DNA from 4 places in the Pseudomonas sp. NPDC090203 genome. Region 3 is predicted to be linked to each of the others. Evidence: predicted binding sites of a transcription regulator. Region 3 holds the regulator's gene; each other region holds the start of a gene.
The links. The regulator FliA, encoded in region 3, starts transcription of late flagellar genes. The targets are predictions, from matches to a motif close to CTAAAGTTTNNNNNNNNNNNGCCGNTAA.
Positions count from the first base shown of each region.

Region 1: a site for FliA is predicted at 1,855-1,882, ahead of ACIPO9_RS22215 (methyl-accepting chemotaxis protein). Genes of this name have one in related genera too.
Region 2: a site for FliA is predicted at 1,748-1,775, ahead of ACIPO9_RS00690 (methyl-accepting chemotaxis protein). Genes of this name have one in related genera too.
Region 4: a site for FliA is predicted at 2,299-2,326, ahead of motA (flagellar motor stator protein MotA). Genes of this name have one in related genera too.

Region 1 covers NZ_JBIVCV010000014.1:25,452-29,641, forward strand. The annotation lists gene ACIPO9_RS22205 (LysR substrate-binding domain-containing protein) at 1-704, opposite strand, end outside; gene ACIPO9_RS22210 (tellurite resistance TerB family protein) at 883-1,614, shown strand; gene ACIPO9_RS22215 (methyl-accepting chemotaxis protein) at 2,047-3,669, shown strand; gene ACIPO9_RS22220 (chemotaxis protein CheW) at 3,678-4,190, shown strand, end outside.
Region 2 covers NZ_JBIVCV010000001.1:152,584-156,773, reverse strand. The annotation lists gene ACIPO9_RS00690 (methyl-accepting chemotaxis protein) at 151-1,716, opposite strand; gene ACIPO9_RS00685 (lysostaphin resistance A-like protein) at 1,821-2,612, opposite strand; gene acnA (aconitate hydratase AcnA) at 2,967-4,190, opposite strand, start outside.
Region 3 covers NZ_JBIVCV010000006.1:293,736-297,925, forward strand. The annotation lists gene ACIPO9_RS13100 (chemotaxis protein CheA) at 1-1,085, opposite strand, end outside; gene ACIPO9_RS13105 (protein phosphatase CheZ) at 1,216-2,004, opposite strand; gene ACIPO9_RS13110 (chemotaxis response regulator CheY) at 2,024-2,398, opposite strand; gene fliA (RNA polymerase sigma factor FliA) at 2,653-3,393, opposite strand; gene fleN (flagellar synthesis regulator FleN) at 3,390-4,190, opposite strand, start outside.
Region 4 covers NZ_JBIVCV010000008.1:302,752-306,941, forward strand. The annotation lists gene rsgA (small ribosomal subunit biogenesis GTPase RsgA) at 1-122, shown strand, start outside; gene motB (flagellar motor protein MotB) at 349-1,374, opposite strand; gene motA (flagellar motor stator protein MotA) at 1,378-2,229, opposite strand; gene ACIPO9_RS16520 (HDOD domain-containing protein) at 2,441-3,976, shown strand; gene rhdA (thiosulfate sulfurtransferase) at 4,023-4,190, shown strand, end outside.

The sequences.
Region 1 (4,190 bases), on a different contig from region 3:
GCGGCCACCAGGCTGCGCACCGCCTCGGTGGACGCGGTGCGCAGCGTCACCTTGGGCTGCAAGCCGGCGCGGGACCAGATGCGCTGGGCGTTCACCCCCATCTCGTCGACGTTGAGCTGAATCAGCGGCTCGCACGCCACGTCGCTCAGGTTGATGTTGTCGTGTTCAAGCAACGGATGCTGCGCCGGAAGCCACAACCGGTGCGGGGAATGGGTCAGTACTTCGGTCTGCAGCGCATGACGGTCTTCGAGGTTGGACAGGATCAATACCCCGACATCGATCTCGCCGCTGACCAGCAAATGCTCAATGTATGGGCGTTCGTCCTCCATGACGCGGATGTCGACATTGGGGTAGGCGCGCTGAAAGCGGATCAGCAGGTCCGCCAGGTAGTAACCGGCGACCAGGCTGGTCACCCCGATGATGAGTTGCCCGGCCACCTGTTCCGCGCCTTGCTGCAGGCTGCGCTTGGCGTTTTCCACGGTGGCGAGAATCAGATGCGCTTGCCGCAGGAACTGATGCCCCTGATGGGTCAGGGTCATGCCCTTGGCGTGGCGGCTGAACAGGCTGACGCCGATGTCCTCTTCCAGTTGCTGGATGGCCAAGGTCAACGTGGACTGGGAAATGAACACCGCCTGGGCCGCAGCGGAAATCGATCCGGTCTCGGCCACGGCGATGAAGTGGCGGATCTGGCGTAGCGTCATCATGAAAAGGGTCGCTCGCTTGGTTTTTTTGATTTTGTCGAGTGTATATCGTTTTTTTAGAAAGGCTGCCAGCGGCCCGGAATACCGCTGCAACATCTGGAAGCACTCCCGAAAACCGGGCCTGACGACTTCGCCTTAACCTGCGAGTCGAATGGTCTGTTCCGTTATCACGAGGTTTTCCATGAATACGCGCGGCTTGCTCGATCAGTTGTTGAAATCCGGCCAGGACCTGTTGCAAAGCAAGGCCGGCGGCCAAGGCAGAAGCGTTCAAGGCAGCGGCGGGCAGGGCGGCCTCGGTGACTTGCTCGGCAAAGTCGCCGGCGGTAATGCAGGCGGGTTTCTGTCCGGGGCCGGAGGCGGCGCGCTGGCGGTCGGGGCCATGGGTTTGCTGTTGGGCAACAAGAAAGCCCGCAAGATCGGCGGCAAGGCGCTGACCTACGGCGGCCTGGCCGCGCTGGGAGTGCTGGCCTACAAGGCCTATGGCAACTGGCAGGCCAACCAGGGCGCGACCAACGCCGCCGAACCGCAAACCGTCGACCGCGTACCGCCCGCCCAGGTCGAGCAACACAGCGAAGCGATCCTCAAGGCGCTGGTGGCAGCGGCCAAGGCCGATGGGCATGTGGATGACAATGAGCGGCAGTTGATCGAAGGCGAATTCACCCGCCTGACCGGCGATCAACAGTTGCAGCACTGGCTTCACGCCGAGCTGAACAAACCGCTAGACCCCGCCGACGTCGCCCGCGCCGCCCAGACCCCGGAAATCGCCGCCGAGATGTACCTGGCCAGTGTGATGATGGTCGATGAAGAGCACTTCATGGAACGGGCATACCTGGATGAGTTGGCCCGCCAACTGAAGCTTGAACCGAGCCTCAAGGCCGAACTGGAAAACCAGGTCCGCCAAACCCAGCAGTAACCCGCGCACAGAGATCAGAATCAAGTCGAAAGCACACCACCGCCCCGTAGCAGCACGGCTTGCCGGCGGGGCGGCCGCAAGATCGATCCCGCGGGCAAGCCCGGCTGCTACGGGTTTGTGTCGGACGCCCAACCGGGCTCTGGCCGGAGGCCGTAGGAGCGCGTGCCCGCGATCGCAGCGTGTCAGTTCATATAAACGTGTCTCAGATGGCGCTGTCGCCGGCAAGCCGGACTGCTACGGGTAAGGTAAACGCCCCCAATGCCGATAACCTGTCAGATATTTCCGTTATATGTGTGCGTAATTACGTAAGTTATGTCGGAAACAGCCAGATTAATCGGTAAGGCACTAGGCTATACTCCGCTCGCTTCGGGCCGTTCTTCGGTCCGCTTCTTGAACCCGGTTGCGCCGGTGTTGAACTCTTGAGGGCTGACTGTGAAGAACTGGACGTTGCGTCAACGTATCTTGGCGAGCTTCGCTGTAATCATCGCCATCATGCTGCTGATGGTTGTCGTGGCTTTCACCCGGCTTCTGGTCATTGAAGACAGTGCAGATGAAGTGCGTCTGGATGCCTTGCCTGGCGTCTATTACAGCAGCACCGTGCGCGGCGCATGGGTGGAGAGCTATGTGCGCACCCAGCAATTGCTCGCCGAGGGCACCGGGCGCAGCCTGACCAACGCCGAAGAAGACCAGTACAAGGACTTCGAAGACCGCTTGCAGGCGCAGATCGCCAACTACCAGAAGAGTATCTTCGAAGAAGCCGATCGCACCGACTTCGCCCAGTTCCTGCAACTGCGCGAACGCTATCAGTTAGTGCTCAACGGCATTCTGGCGGCTTATCAGGGTGACAACTACGCCCTGGCCCAGCGCATCTTCGTCGAACAGTTGACCCCATTGTGGTTCGATGGCCGCAAGGTGCTCAATGCCCTGGGGACCAAGAACAAGGTCAATGCCGACCGCGCCGCCGATAACATTCAGGCGGCGGTTTCCGTATCCAAGATCACCCTGGGGATCTCGCTGATCATCGCCGTGCTGGCGGCGGTCGCTTGCGGCCTGCTGCTGATGCGCACGATCCTGGCGCCGATGAACCGCATCGTGAAGATTCTGGAAACCATGCGCACAGGTGACCTGAGCAGCCGCCTGAACCTGGAACGCCAGGACGAATTCAACACGGTGCAGACCGGCTTCAACGACATGGTCACGGAACTGGCGGCGCTGGTGTCCCAGGCGCAGCGCTCGTCGGTGCAGGTCACAACCTCGGTGACCGAAATTGCCGCCACTTCCAAGCAGCAGCAGGCCACCGCCACCGAGACGGCGGCCACCACCACTGAAATCGGCGCGACGTCCCGTGAGATCGCCGCGACCTCCCGTGACCTGGTGCGTACCATGACCGAAGTCACGTCGGCCGCCGATCAGGCATCCATTCTCGCAGGCTCGGGCCAGCAAGGCCTCGCCCGCATGGAAGAGACCATGCACTCGGTGATGGGCGCAGCCGACCTGGTCAACTCCAAGCTTGCGATCCTCAACGAGAAGGCCGGCAACATCAATCAGGTGGTGGTGACCATCGTCAAGGTCGCCGACCAGACCAACCTGCTGTCGCTCAACGCCGCCATCGAAGCGGAAAAGGCCGGCGAGTACGGCCGCGGATTTGCCGTGGTCGCCACCGAAGTGCGACGCCTGGCCGACCAGACCGCCGTGGCCACCTACGACATCGAACAGATGGTGCGCGAGATCCAGTCGGCGGTGTCGGCCGGGGTCATGGGCATGGACAAGTTCTCCGAGGAAGTGCGTCGCGGCATGTTCGAAGTGACCCAGGTCGGCGAGCAGCTTTCGCAGATCATCCACCAGGTCCAGGCGCTGGCGCCGCGGGTGTTGATGGTCAACGAAGGCATGCAGGCCCAGGCCACCGGCGCCGAACAGATCAATCAGGCGCTGGTGCAACTGGGTGATGCCAGCAGCCAGACCGTGGAGTCCCTGCGTCAGGCCAGTTTCGCCATCGACGAACTGAGTCAGGTGGCCGTGGGGCTGCGCAGCGGCGTTTCGCGATTCAAGGTCTGAGCCTTTCCATGACTGAGCATTCCGCCAAACGCAATGCGCCCGTGCTGCCCAAGAACAAGCTGTTCCTGTTGTTCCGGATCGGCACGGAACGCTATGCGCTGGAAGCGACGGAAGTCGCCGAGGTGCTGCCGCGCCTGATGCTCAAGCCCATCGCCCAGGCACCGCACTGGGTGGCCGGTGTGTTTGCCCATCGCGGCTCGGTGATCCCGGTCATCGACCTGAGCGCCCTGACTTTCGGCGAAGCGGCCCCGCTGCGCACCAGCACGCGGCTGGTGCTGGTGCACTATCGCCCCGGAGCCGACCGGGCGCCGCAGCGGCTGGGGCTGATTCTGGAACAGGCCACCGACACCCTGCGTTGCAGCCCTCTGGAGTTCAAGGCCTACGGGCTGGACAACCGCCAGGCGCCGTACCTGGGGCCGGTGCGCGAGGATGAACTGGGCCTGTTGCAGTGGATTCGCGTGCCGGACCTGCTCAACGATGCGGTGCGTGACCTGCTGTTCCCCCGCGAGCCCATGAGCCTT
Region 2 (4,190 bases), on a different contig from region 3:
GTGATTCGTGGTTTCTGTCAACCCGTCGCATTGCCGTTAACCCATAAAAAACATCGCATAAGTGCAACTTCAGAAACGTCCTACATTTCTAATCCATAAAAAAGCCCCGGCAGTGGGGCTGCCGGGGCTCGGGGTGTTGCTGTGCAGGCATTAGCGGTTGAAACGCTCCACCAGCGAGTACTGGCTCAGGGCGGTACAGGTCAGTTCGGCGCTCAGGTTGGCTGAGCGGCGGGCTTCGTCGGAGGTCTGGTCGGCCAGTACGGCAATGTTGCGGATGTTGCGGCTGACTTCTTCGGCGACCGAGCTTTGCTCTTCGGTGGCGGCGGCGATCTGGGTCGCCATGTCGGTGATGTTGGCCACCGCATCGCTGATGCCCACCAGCGCCTTGTCGGCTTCCAGCACCTGTTCGACGCCTTCTTCGGCCTGACGGCGACCGGTTTCCATGGTCTGCACGGCGTTGTTGGCGGTCTGCTGCAGTTTGGCGATCAGGGCGTGGATCTGGCCGGTGGATTCGGTGGTGCGTTGCGCCAGTTGGCGAACCTCGTCGGCGACCACCGCGAAGCCACGGCCCATCTCGCCGGCACGGGCGGCTTCGATGGCGGCGTTCAGGGCCAGCAGGTTGGTCTGGTCGGCGATGCCTTTGATGACATCGACCACGCCACCGATTTCGTCGCTGTCCTTGGCCAGTTGGGTGACGGTCAGGCCGGTGTCGCCTACGGAGGCCGAGAGCCGCTGAATGGCTTCGCGGGTTTCGCTGGCGATGTCACGGCCACGGCGTGTCAGTTCATTGGCCTGCTGGGTGGCGTCGGCGGTGCGTTGAACGTGGGTGGCCACTTCCTGGGTGGTGGAGGCCATCTGGTTGATGGCGGTGGCCACCTGATCGGTTTCCACGCGCTGACGCTCAAGGCCCATGGAGCTGGCCTGGGCGAGGCTGTCGGACTGGCGCGCCTGGGCATTGAGGTGTTCGGCGGTGTCCTGCAGGCGGGTCAGGCAGGTTTTCAGGCGGGCTTCCTGGCTGAGGATGGACATCTCCAGACGCGCCTGCGGGCCGCGGCTGTCGGTGTACATCTGGGCGATCAGCGGGTCGGAGGTGGTCTGTTCGGCCAGACGCAGCAAGCGCTTGATCCCGCGCTGTTGCCAGCTCAGACCCAGCAGGCCCAGCGGCACGGAGAGGGCGGCGGCCAGGGCGAAGCCCCATTGCGAGTTGAGCCACACGCCGATCAGGAAGCTCAACTGGCTGACCAGGATGAACGGCAACCAGTCCTGCAGCACCGGCAGCCATTTGTCGCGGCTGGGCACGGCGGTCTTGCCGTTGTTGAGGCGCTGATACAGGGCCTCTGCACGACGAACCTGTTCGGCGGTGGGCTTGATGCGCACCGACTCGAAGCCCACCACCTGTTTATTTTCGAAGATCGGCGTCACGTAGGCGTTAACCCAGTAATGGTCGCCGTTCTTGCAGCGGTTCTTGACGATGCCCATCCACGGCTGGCCCTGTTTCAGGGTGCCCCACATGTGTTCGAACACGGCGGACGGCACGTCAGGGTGGCGCACGGTATTGTGCGGTGCCTTGACCAGTTCGTCGCGGGTGAAGCCGCTGATGTCGACGAAGGCGTCGTTGCAGTAGGTGATCACGCCGCGCGCATCGGTGGTCGAGATCAACCGTTGCTGCGCCGGGAAGGTCCGTTCGCGTTGGGTGATGGGCTGGTTATTGCGCATAAGCTATTCAATCCGGGAAGGCTTTGAACCCTTATCGGCGGCCTTTGCCGGAAATTAAGCGTTTTGTGAACTGCGTCATGGGACGCTTTGTCGCAGATCAACCGTCAGCGGTTGAACATCGGGTAGGTGAACAGGCCGAAATGCGCCAGGTTGAGCCCGAAATGAGTGATGACCGCCGCAGTCAGGCCGCCGAATCGATAGGCGATGCCGTAGCCGATGCCGGCCATGCCCGCCAGCAGCACCCATTCCCAGCCCGCGCCCATGTGCGCAAGGCCAAAGGCCAGCGACGCCAGCCCGATGGCCAGCGCCTGGTGGTAGGGAAGGCGATACAGCAGGCGAGCGAGGCCTTGCTGGAGGTACCCGCGAAACAGCAGCTCTTCGGTGATGGTGACCAGCAACAGGTTGTTGATCGCCCAGATCATGCCCTGCTCAGGCCATTTCGGTGCCCAGCCGACGATCCCCAGCGAGACTGCGCCTGTCAGGCAGATGACCGTGGTCACGGGCAGGGTGATGCTGGCGGTCAGCAGTGTGCGGCGAGGGCTGACGGCGAAAAATACCCAGGGGCAGGCCAATGCGATCCAGAAGCCGATCAGGGGTTTGTCCAGGTTCAGGAACATTGAAAACGGCGCGGCTTCCTGGGTGAAGCGTACGGCGGCGATGACCCGCGCATTGAAGAAACCGGGCAGCCAATGGCTGGCAAGCCCTGCGGCCAGGGCGATGAACAGACTGTGACCGAACAGGCGTATGCCCCGATGGCTGAACTGGCTGACGCAGATCCCCGCCATGATCAACAGCCCGAACGTCACCACCACAGGCAGGGTCAGTTGGCCGTAGGTCAGCGCAATGCAGTAACCCAGCGTAAGCAACGCAAGCGCGGTCCAGCGAAGCGCCGGCATGGTGTCGTCCTTGAACGTGAGATAAGGCTGCGGATTCTAGCGTTCATTAAACGGTTGTGCATGTAGGACGGGGCTGAAAGTCGCGGGGGAATGAGTGTCGTGGAAGGGTTAAACGTTTCCGTGAGGAGAGGGAAACGCGACATCCACCCGTAGCAGCACGGCTTGCGGGCGGGGGCGGTGTTGAGGGCGCTGTCGCGGGCAAGCGCGCTCCTACAGGGGGGCGGAACGTAGCAGTCCGGCTTACCGGCGTCGGCGACACTCAAATCGCCGACGCCGGCAAGCCGGACTGCTACGGGGTTGTGTCGTGCTTTCTGGCGGTGTTGATCTGCGTGGCGCCGTCGCGGATGAGCCGCCCTACGACTTGATCAACTGCCGCAGCACATAATGCAGAATCCCCCCAGCCTTGAAGTATTCCACCTCATTCAAAGTATCGATCCTGCACAGCACCTCGACATCCTCCTGCTTGCCGCTCTCCCGGGTGATCTGCAACGTCAGGCTCATGCCCGGTTGCAGCGTGGCCCCGGTCAGGCCGGTGATGTTCAGCACCTCCTTGCCGGTCAGTTCAAGGGTCTTGCGGCTCTGGCCGTTCTTGAACTGCAGCGGCAACACGCCCATGCCCACCAGGTTCGAGCGGTGGATGCGCTCGAAACTCTCCGCGATCACTGCTTTCACGCCCAAGAGGTTGGTGCCCTTGGCGGCCCAGTCCCGGCTGGAACCGGTGCCGTACTCCTGCCCGGCAATGACCACCAGCGGCGTGCCTTCCTGCTGATAGCGCATGGCGGCATCATAGATCGGCAGCTTTTCATCGGTCGGAACGTGCAGGGTGTAGCCACCTTCCTCATTGCCCAGCATTTCGTTGCGAATGCGGATGTTGGCAAAGGTGCCGCGCATCATCACTTCGTGGTTGCCGCGCCGTGAGCCGTAGGAGTTGAAGTCCTTGGGTTCCACGCCCTTGCTGCGCAGATAGCGGCCGGCGGGGCTGTCGGCCTTGATGTTGCCGGCAGGGGAGATGTGGTCGGTGGTCACCGAGTCGCCAAGCATCGCCAGCACGCGGGCCTGCTGCACATCGGCGATCACCGGCAACGGCCCGGCCACATCGTCGAAGAACGGCGGGTGCTGGATGTACGTGGAGTCGGCCTGCCAGACGTAGGTCGGGTCTTTCGACACCTCGATCGCCTGCCACTGCGCGTCACCGGCAAACACCTCGGCATATTCCTTGTGGAACATGCCGGTGCTGACCTTCATCACCGCATCGGCGATTTCCTGTTGCGTCGGCCAGATGTCGCGCAGATAGACCGGCTGCCCATCCTTGCCATCACCCAGCGGCTCGCTGCTCAGGTCGATGCGCACGCTGCCAGCCAGTGCGTAGGCGACCACCAGGGGCGGCGAGGCCAGCCAGTTGGTTTTCACCAGCGGATGCACCCGGCCCTCGAAGTTGCGGTTGCCCGACAGCACCGACGCCACGGTCAAATCCGACTGCTGGATGGCTTTTTCGATAGGGTCGCGCAACGGGCCCGAGTTACCGATGCAGGTGGTGCAGCCATAACCCACCAGATCGAACCCCAGGGTGTCGAGGTA
Region 3 (4,190 bases):
GCAGGTGCACGGGCCGGCGCCGGTGCAGGCGCAGCTTTTGCTGGCGCAGGCGCAGGTGCCGCTTCAGCCTTCGGTGCCTCGGCTTTCGGTGCTTGCGGTTTGGCAGGTTCAGCCTTGGCAGGCTCGGCTTTCTTCACCGGTGCGGCAGCAGTGGCGGTCGCGCCGGCTACGGCCGGTTCGAACTTGCCCTTGCCATGCAGTTGATCGAGCAGCGCTTCGAATTCGTGGTCGGTGATTTCGTCCGATGCAGGCTCGCTGGCAGCAGCAGCCACAGGCGCGGCGGCAACCGGTGCGCTGGCGTCGGGGGAGAAGCTGCCCTTGCCATGCAACTGGTCCAGCAGGGCTTCGAATTCGTCGTCGGTGATTTCGTCGCTGGCAGGTGTCGCTGCCGCTGCAGATGGCGCGTTGGCGGCAGGCGCCACGGCATCGGCGGCGAACTGACCCTTGCCATGCAGTTGATCGAGCAGCGATTCGAACTCGGCGTCGGTGATTTCATCGCTGGCCGGCTGATCAGCCTGCACGGGGGCAGCAGCCACCGGTGCCGGCGCCGAGACAGCAGCACCCGCCGCCTGGGCCTTGACCGCGTTGAGCGAGTCGAGCAGTTGTTCGAATTCAAGATCGGTGATGTCTTCGGACGCAGCCTCTGGCACTTCCTCGACCACAGGTGCAGGCGCAGCGGCGATTTCATCGGCCGACGCAGGCTCGGCCAGGCGCGACAGCGCGGCGAGCAGCCCTGGGGTGGCGGGGGTAATGTCAGAGCGTTCGCGCACCTGGCCGAACATGCTGTTCACGGTGTCCAGCGCTTCGAGCACGACGTCCATGAGTTCGGCATCGACCCGACGCTCACCTTTGCGCAGGATGTCGAACACGTTTTCAGCGATGTGGCAGCATTCAACCAGCTCGTTGAGCTGGAGGAAGCCGGCGCCCCCTTTTACAGTGTGAAAACCGCGAAAAATTGCATTGAGCAGATCCGCATCATCCGGTCGGCTTTCCAGCTCGACCAACTGTTCGGACAACTGCTCGAGAATCTCGCCGGCCTCTACCAGAAAATCCTGAAGGATTTCTTCATCGGCGCCGAAGCTCATTGGGGGTGCTCCTAAAATTAACCGTCAAACCGATCCAGAGGCTGCGTTGATGGCCTGCGCGCATTGCCTTCGTCGAAGCATTCGCGCGCAGACCTTGCGCCACTTTCACATAGAACCCGGGAACTGGAAGTTAGAAACCCAGGCTGGATAGCAGATCGTCTACATCATCCTGACCGGATACGACGTCTTCACGTTTATCGGCATGAATCTGCGGACCTTCACCCTTGGAATGAAGTTTTTCCTGTTCTTTTTGCTTACGGAACACTTCCTGATCGTGCTCGATCCCGGCAAAGCGATCCACCTGGCTTGCCATCAGCACCAGCTTGAGCAGATTGCTCTCGACCTCGGTCACAAGCGTGGTGACACGCTTGATCACCTGGCCGGTCAGGTCCTGATAGTCCTGGGCCAGCAGAATGTCGTTCAGGTGGCTGGCGACCTGGTGGGTCTCCTTCTCGCTGCGCGACAGAAAACCATCGACGCGGCGGGCCAGATCACGAAACTCTTCGGCGCCGATCTCGCGACGCATGAAGCGCCCCCAATCGGCACTCAGTGCCTTGGCGTCCTCGCTCAGGCCGTTCATCAACGGCGTGCTCTGCTCCACCAGGTCCATGGTGCGGTTGGCCGCACCTTCCGTGAGCCTGACCACATAGGACAGGCGCTCGGTGGCGTCAGTGATCTGGGACACTTCCTCGGCTTGCGGCATGTGCGGGTCGATCTGGAAGTTGACGATCGCGCTGTGCAACTCGCGCGTCAGCTTGCCCACTTCCTGATACAACCCGCGATCGCGAGTCTGGTTAAGCTCATGGATAAGTTGCACGGCGTCGCCGAACTTGCCTTTTTCAAGGCTGGTGACGAGCTCTTGTGCGTGTTTCTTCAGGGTCGACTCGAAGTCACCCATTGTCGAATCTTTAGGATCCATAGCGCCCTCGCAGCGGACATCAGCTATTGACGCGCTCGAATATCTTTTCGATCTTCTCTTTGAGCACTTGGGCTGTGAATGGCTTCACGACGTAACCGTTAACACCGGCCTGGGCAGCCTCGATGATCTGCTCGCGCTTGGCTTCGGCAGTGACCATCAGCACCGGCATGTGGCGCAGGCGTTCATCGGCACGCACCTGGCGCAGCAGGTCGATGCCCGACATGCCCGGCATGTTCCAGTCCGTGACCAGGAAATCGAAACCGCCAGCCTGTAACATCGGCAATGCGGTGGTACCGTCATCTGCTTCGGCCGTGTTGGTGAACCCAAGGTCACGCAACAGGTTTTTTATGATCCGCCGCATCGTTGAGAAGTCATCAACGATGAGGATTTTCATGTTCTTGTCCAATTCGACCTCCAAGCAGTCTTTAACGCGCCCAGCACCTGGACGCGCGTTCAATCAATACCGGCGAGCGGCTTCTACGAATAACAGTGACGGGTCTGACGAATCGGCAGGTCACGCGCGCAGCAGAGCGGATCTTCAAAGACCCGATCCGACCGGCTCCTGCCTTGTCTCATGATGCCCACACAACATCTTGCACAGCCGGTTTTACATACCATCCGCAGCCCCGAAAGCCTGCGTTCAATCAATCAACGTGCGCGCCACTCACCCAGCCGGCCCCGCAGACGTGCGGCGCACTGGCTGTGCAGCTGGCTGACACGGGATTCGCTGACACCCAGGACCTCACCGATTTCCTTGAGGTTCAGCTCTTCGTCGTAGTACAGCGCCAGCACCAGGCGTTCACGCTCGGGCAGGTTGGCGATGGCATCGGCCAGCGCGCTCTGGAAGCGCTCGTCTTCGAGATCGCGCGAGGGTTCCAGCGACTGGCTCGCGCCGTCCTCGTGCAGCCCTTCATGCTCGCCGTCCTGCAAAAGGTCGTCGAAGCTGAACAGGCGGCTGCCCAAGGTATCGTTCAGAATCCCGTAGTAATCGTCCAGGCTCAATTGAAGTTCGGCAGCAACCTCGTGATCTTTAGCGTCACGGCCGGTTTTTGCTTCAATGGCACGAATCGCGTCGCTGACCATGCGCGTGTTGCGGTGAACCGAGCGTGGCGCCCAGTCACCCTTGCGCACTTCGTCGAGCATCGCGCCGCGAATGCGGATGCCGGCGTAGGTCTCGAAGCTCGCACCCTTGGTGGAGTCGTATTTGGTCGACACTTCGAGCAGGCCGATCATCCCCGCCTGGATCAAGTCCTCGACCTGCACGCTGGCCGGCAGACGCGCCAGCAAGTGGTAGGCGATACGCTTGACCAACGGGGCATAGCGCTCGATGAGCTCGTACTGGGAATCTCTGGATGATTTGCTGTACATGCGATAGCCACTTGCAGTCATGACACTGGCCCTGCACTGGTCTGATGAACCAGGCGCTCAACGAAAAATTCCAGGTGGCCACGCGGGTTCGCCGGCAGCGGCCAGGTATCGACTTTCTGCGCGATGGCCTTGAACGCCAGCGCACATTTGGAACGGGGAAACGCTTCGTACACCGCGCGCTGCTTCTGCACCGCCTTGCGCACGCACTCGTCGTACGGCACGGCGCCCACATATTGCAGCGCGACGTCCAGGAAGCGGTCGGTGACCTTGGTCAGCTTGGCGAACAGGTTGCGCCCTTCCTGCGGGCTCTGGGCCATGTTGGCCAGCACGCGGAAGCGGTTCATGCCGTAGTCGCGGTTGAGCAGCTTGATCAGCGCGTAGGCGTCAGTGATCGAAGTCGGCTCGTCGCAGACCACCAGCAACACTTCCTGCGCCGCGCGCACGAAGCTGACGACCGATTCGCCAATCCCGGCGGCGGTGTCGATCACCAGCACGTCCAGGTTGTCGCCGATGTCGCTGAATGCCTGAATCAGGCCGGCATGCTGGGCCGGGGTCAACTGGACCATGCTCTGAGTGCCGGACGCCGCCGGCACGATGCGCACACCGCCAGGCCCCTGCAACAGGACATCGCGCAGTTCGCAGCGGCCTTCGATGACGTCGGCCAGGGTGCGTTTAGGGGTCAAGCCCAACAATACGTCGACGTTGGCCAGACCCAGATCGGCGTCCAGCAACATCACGCGACGCCCTAGCTCGGCCAGTGCCAGCGAAAGGTTCACTGACACGTTGGTCTTGCCTACGCCACCTTTGCCACCAGTCAC
Region 4 (4,190 bases), on a different contig from region 3:
GCAAGCACGACCGCGAACCGGGCTGCGCGCTGCTCAAGGCCCTGGAAGACGGCCGCGTGCAGCAGCAGCGGATGAACAGCTATCGCTCGATCATCGCCAGCTTGCCTGACAGCGGCTACTGAACGGCGCGCTTTCTGGCGCCCACGCTGAACAACTGTGGGAGCGGGCTTGCCCGCGAAAGCGCCAGACCTGACACATTGAGGCTGACTGACCCGCCACCTTCGCGGGCAAGCCCGCTCCCACAGAACTTGACGATCGCCGACGCCGGCAAGCCGGACTGCTACGGACCGCGGTAACCGCAGAAACAAAAACGCCGCGATCATCGCGGCGTTTTTGTCAGAACCTGTTTCAGTTCTTGGTTTCGTCGATCTTCAACTGCCCCTGATCGAAGATATTCAGCTTCTGCCGGATCTCGTGGGGCTGGGCGTAAGCCTGCGGATCCACGGGGGCCGGGCTGTTCGACGCGCCTGGCTGGGCAGCCGGAGCCGAAGCAGGTGCCGGGCCGGTCTTCGGCGCTTCCCCTGCGTTCTGGTCGCCTTCGATACGCGCCTGGGCCTTTTTGGTCAGCACGGTGATGTCGATGCGGCGGTTGATCGGGTTGTTCGGGTTGTCCTTGTCATACAGCGAAGACGAGGCGAAGCCGACCACGCGAGCCACCTGCCCGTCCGGATAGCCACCTGCCGTCAATGCACGGCGCGCGGCGTTGGCGCGGTTGGCCGACAGCTCCCAGTTGCCGAATCCGTTGTTGCCCACGTAAGGCGTGGCATCGGTATGGCCGCTGACGCTCACCTTGTTCGGCACCGTCTTGATAGTGTCGGCCATGGCCAGCAGGATGTCTTCGAAATACGGCTTCAGGCGTGCACTGCCGATGTCGAACATCGGGCGGTTCTCCGCGTCCATGATCTGGATGCGCAGGCCGTCCTGGGTGATCTCGAACAGGATCTGGTCCTTGAACTTCGCCAGTTGCGGGTTCTCGTTGACCTTGGTCTGAAGCTCTTGCAACAGCATCTCCAGACGCTCTTGCTCGACCTGTTCGGCCGCCGCCTCTTCCTTGTCGGCATCCACGGGCACCTTGTCCGGCGCAGGAGTGGATTTGACTTCAGGGTTGAGGGTCTGGTCCGGCGACATCTCGGGCGAACCGCCCAGGTCGATGACGTAGGGCGAGCCGCTGTCGGAGAAACCGACCGGGTCCTTGAAGTAACCGGCGATGGCGATCAACTGCTCAGGCGTTGCCGAGGACATCAGCCACAGCACCAGGAAGAACGCCATCATTGCCGTCGCGAAGTCGGCAAAGGCGATTTTCCAGGCACCACCGTGGTGCCCTCCGCCAAAGCGCTTGACGCGCTTTACGATAATCGGCTGATTATTTTCCATGGATCAACGACCGCGAACAGCTTGTTCCAGCTCGCTGAAGCTGGGGCGATGCGCTGGATACAGGACCTTGCGGCCGAATTCGACGGCCAGTGAAGGCGGAACGCCCGAGGCCGAAGCCACCAGGGAGGCCTTGATCGACTCGAACACGTTCATCTCTTCCTTGGCATCGTGGGCCAGGCACTGGGCCAGCGGGCCGAAGAAGCCGTAGGCCGCGAGAATACCGAAGAAGGTACCGACCAGTGCCGCACCTACGTGCATACCGATCGCGGCCTTGTCACCGGAACCCAGGGACGCCATGGTCACCACGATACCCAGTACCGCCGCGACGATACCGAAACCGGGCATGCCGTCGGCCACGCCGGTCACGGCATGGGAGGGGTGTTCCAGCTCTTCCTTCATGCTCAGCAGTTCCATGTCGAACAGGCCTTCGAGCTCGTGGGGAGCCATGTTGCCGGACGACATGATGCGCAGGTAATCGCAGATGAAGGCGATCATGCGGGTGTCTTTGAGCACGCTTGGGTATTTGGCGAAGATCGGGCTGTTTTCCGGTTCTTCGATGTCACCCTCGATGGCCATCATGCCTTCACGACGGCTCTTGTTGAGGATCTCGTAGATCAGGCCCAGCACTTCCAGATAGAAAGCATGGGTAAACCGCGAGCCGAACATCTTCACGGATTTCTTGATCACGTGCATGGTCATGTAGCCCGGGTTCGCCTGCAAGAATGCGCCGAACGCCGCACCGCCGATGATCAGCACCTCGAAAGGCTGGATCAACGCAGCGATTTGACCATGGGAGAGTACGTAGCCGCCGAGGACGCTCGCGAAAACGACGATGATGCCGATAATTTTTGCCATAGGTAGAAAATACTTACTGAGTCGGGTTCATGGTCATTGTGCGAGAAGCGCTCAAAACTCTTGTTCTCCTTATCGGCACGAGTGCGCGAGACTATAGTCAAATCAGGCGAAAATCCTGTCTGGCGTCTGGCTCGGGCACAGCAGCGCGAAGGCCAGCATGATGCCAGCATTCGACGCCGATCAAAACCTCCCAGCCGTATGGGGCTTGTGAATGCAATCAGAAAAAGCTTCGACGCTCCCCGTTCCGCAAACGGTCGATACCTGGCTCACTCAACTCGATAGCATTGCCCTGCCCGTCCCGGCGGTGGCCTACGCCAAGGTCCAGGCCGCGCTGAACGACAGCCGCAAGTCCCTGCGTGACATTGCCGACCTGATGCAGGACAGCCCCGCTCTGGTGCTCAGCGTCCTGCGCGAAGCCAACCTGCACAGCAGCGGCCTGGCCGAGCCTGCGGAAAGCCTGGAAGTGGCGCTGAACCGGCTGGGCCTGGCGCGCACCGGCACGCTGCTCGCGCGCCTGCCCAACGTGGAGCTGCAACGCATCCCGGTGGCATTGCGTCAGTTGCAATTGATCAGCCAGCACGCCACCCAGCAGGCTTACGGCTTGTTCGCCAATCAACTGGCGCGGCTGTGGCAGGACATCCACCTGGGCAGCCTGCTGTTTCTGGCGCCGCTGTGGCCCATGGCGCTGGCGCATCCCAAGCTGCTGGAAGAGTGGGAGCTGCGGGTTATCCACAAGGGCGAATGCGCCAAACGCGTCGAAAAGGCCTTGTTTGGCGTACGCTTGCTGGACGTCTGCCAGGCGCTGGCTGAGCGCTGGCGGCTGCCGGTCTGGGTCACTCAGGGTTACAACCTGCTGATGAACGAGCAGCGCAACCTGGTCAAGGTGCTGCGCATCGCCCATGAGAACGCCGACCCCCTCAAACAGCAGCAGGCGCTGGACGCCGACCTGCTGCTGCGCCGCTGGCTCAACCAGCCGGCCAACACCATTCTGCTGGCCAACGGGCTGGCGCTGTCCGCGCAACAGGCCTGGGACACGCCGCATAACCTGCGCTGGCAATTGCTCACCAGCCTGTACCTGCAACAGCCATTGATGGAATTGCAGCAGCAAGTGCACCAGAACGCCGCCGCCAGCGCCCGCCAGCACGCAGCGCCGGGGGTGTGGCATCCGGCCGAAGCCTTGCTCTGGCCGTGGGACACGCGCCGGGTGCACAAGGGCCTGCTGCCCGCCCCGCCGCCATCGGCCGAAGCGTTGCAGGTGTGGCGCAAGCATTGCGGCGACCTGCTCAAGGAACCGAGCGCCTTCGCCAACGCCATGCACCTGACCCTCTGCGCCCGTGACGCACTGGTGGCTTCAGGCATGCAGCGCGTGGTGCTGCTGATGCTCGATCGCAAGAGTGACAGCCTGCGGGTGCACCAGATTGCGGGTGTGGATAAATCCGCCGCAGCGCTGCTGATTCCCTACAAGGAAAGCACCGTGCTGCAACGGCTTCTGGCCCAGGCCACCCAACTGCGCCTGACGCCCGGCAACAACGCGCAGTTCTCGGCCCTGCTGCCCGCGCAACTGCGAAACCTGTTCAGCGGCGAAAACCTGCTGATCCGCTCACTGGCCAGCAATGGCCGGGTGCTGATGCTGGTTGCAGCGGATCAGGGCGGCGGGCCGTTTTCGGAAGTCACGGTTCAGGCCTTTGGTAAAACGGGGCAATGTATCGAGAAGGCACTGAGCACCTTTAGCCAACGCAATGGCTGACAGCTGAGCTACAATTCGCCTCTTTTTCGCGATCTGGAGACCTCACATGTCTGCCTTCTCAAGCTTGCCACTGGTGATCGAGCCCGCCGATCTGCAGGCACGCCTTGGTGCTTCAGAGCTGATCCTGGTCGACCTGACCAGCGCGGCCCGCTACGACGCCGGCCACATTCCCGGCGCGCGCTTCGTCGATCCCAAGCGCACGCAACTGGGCCAG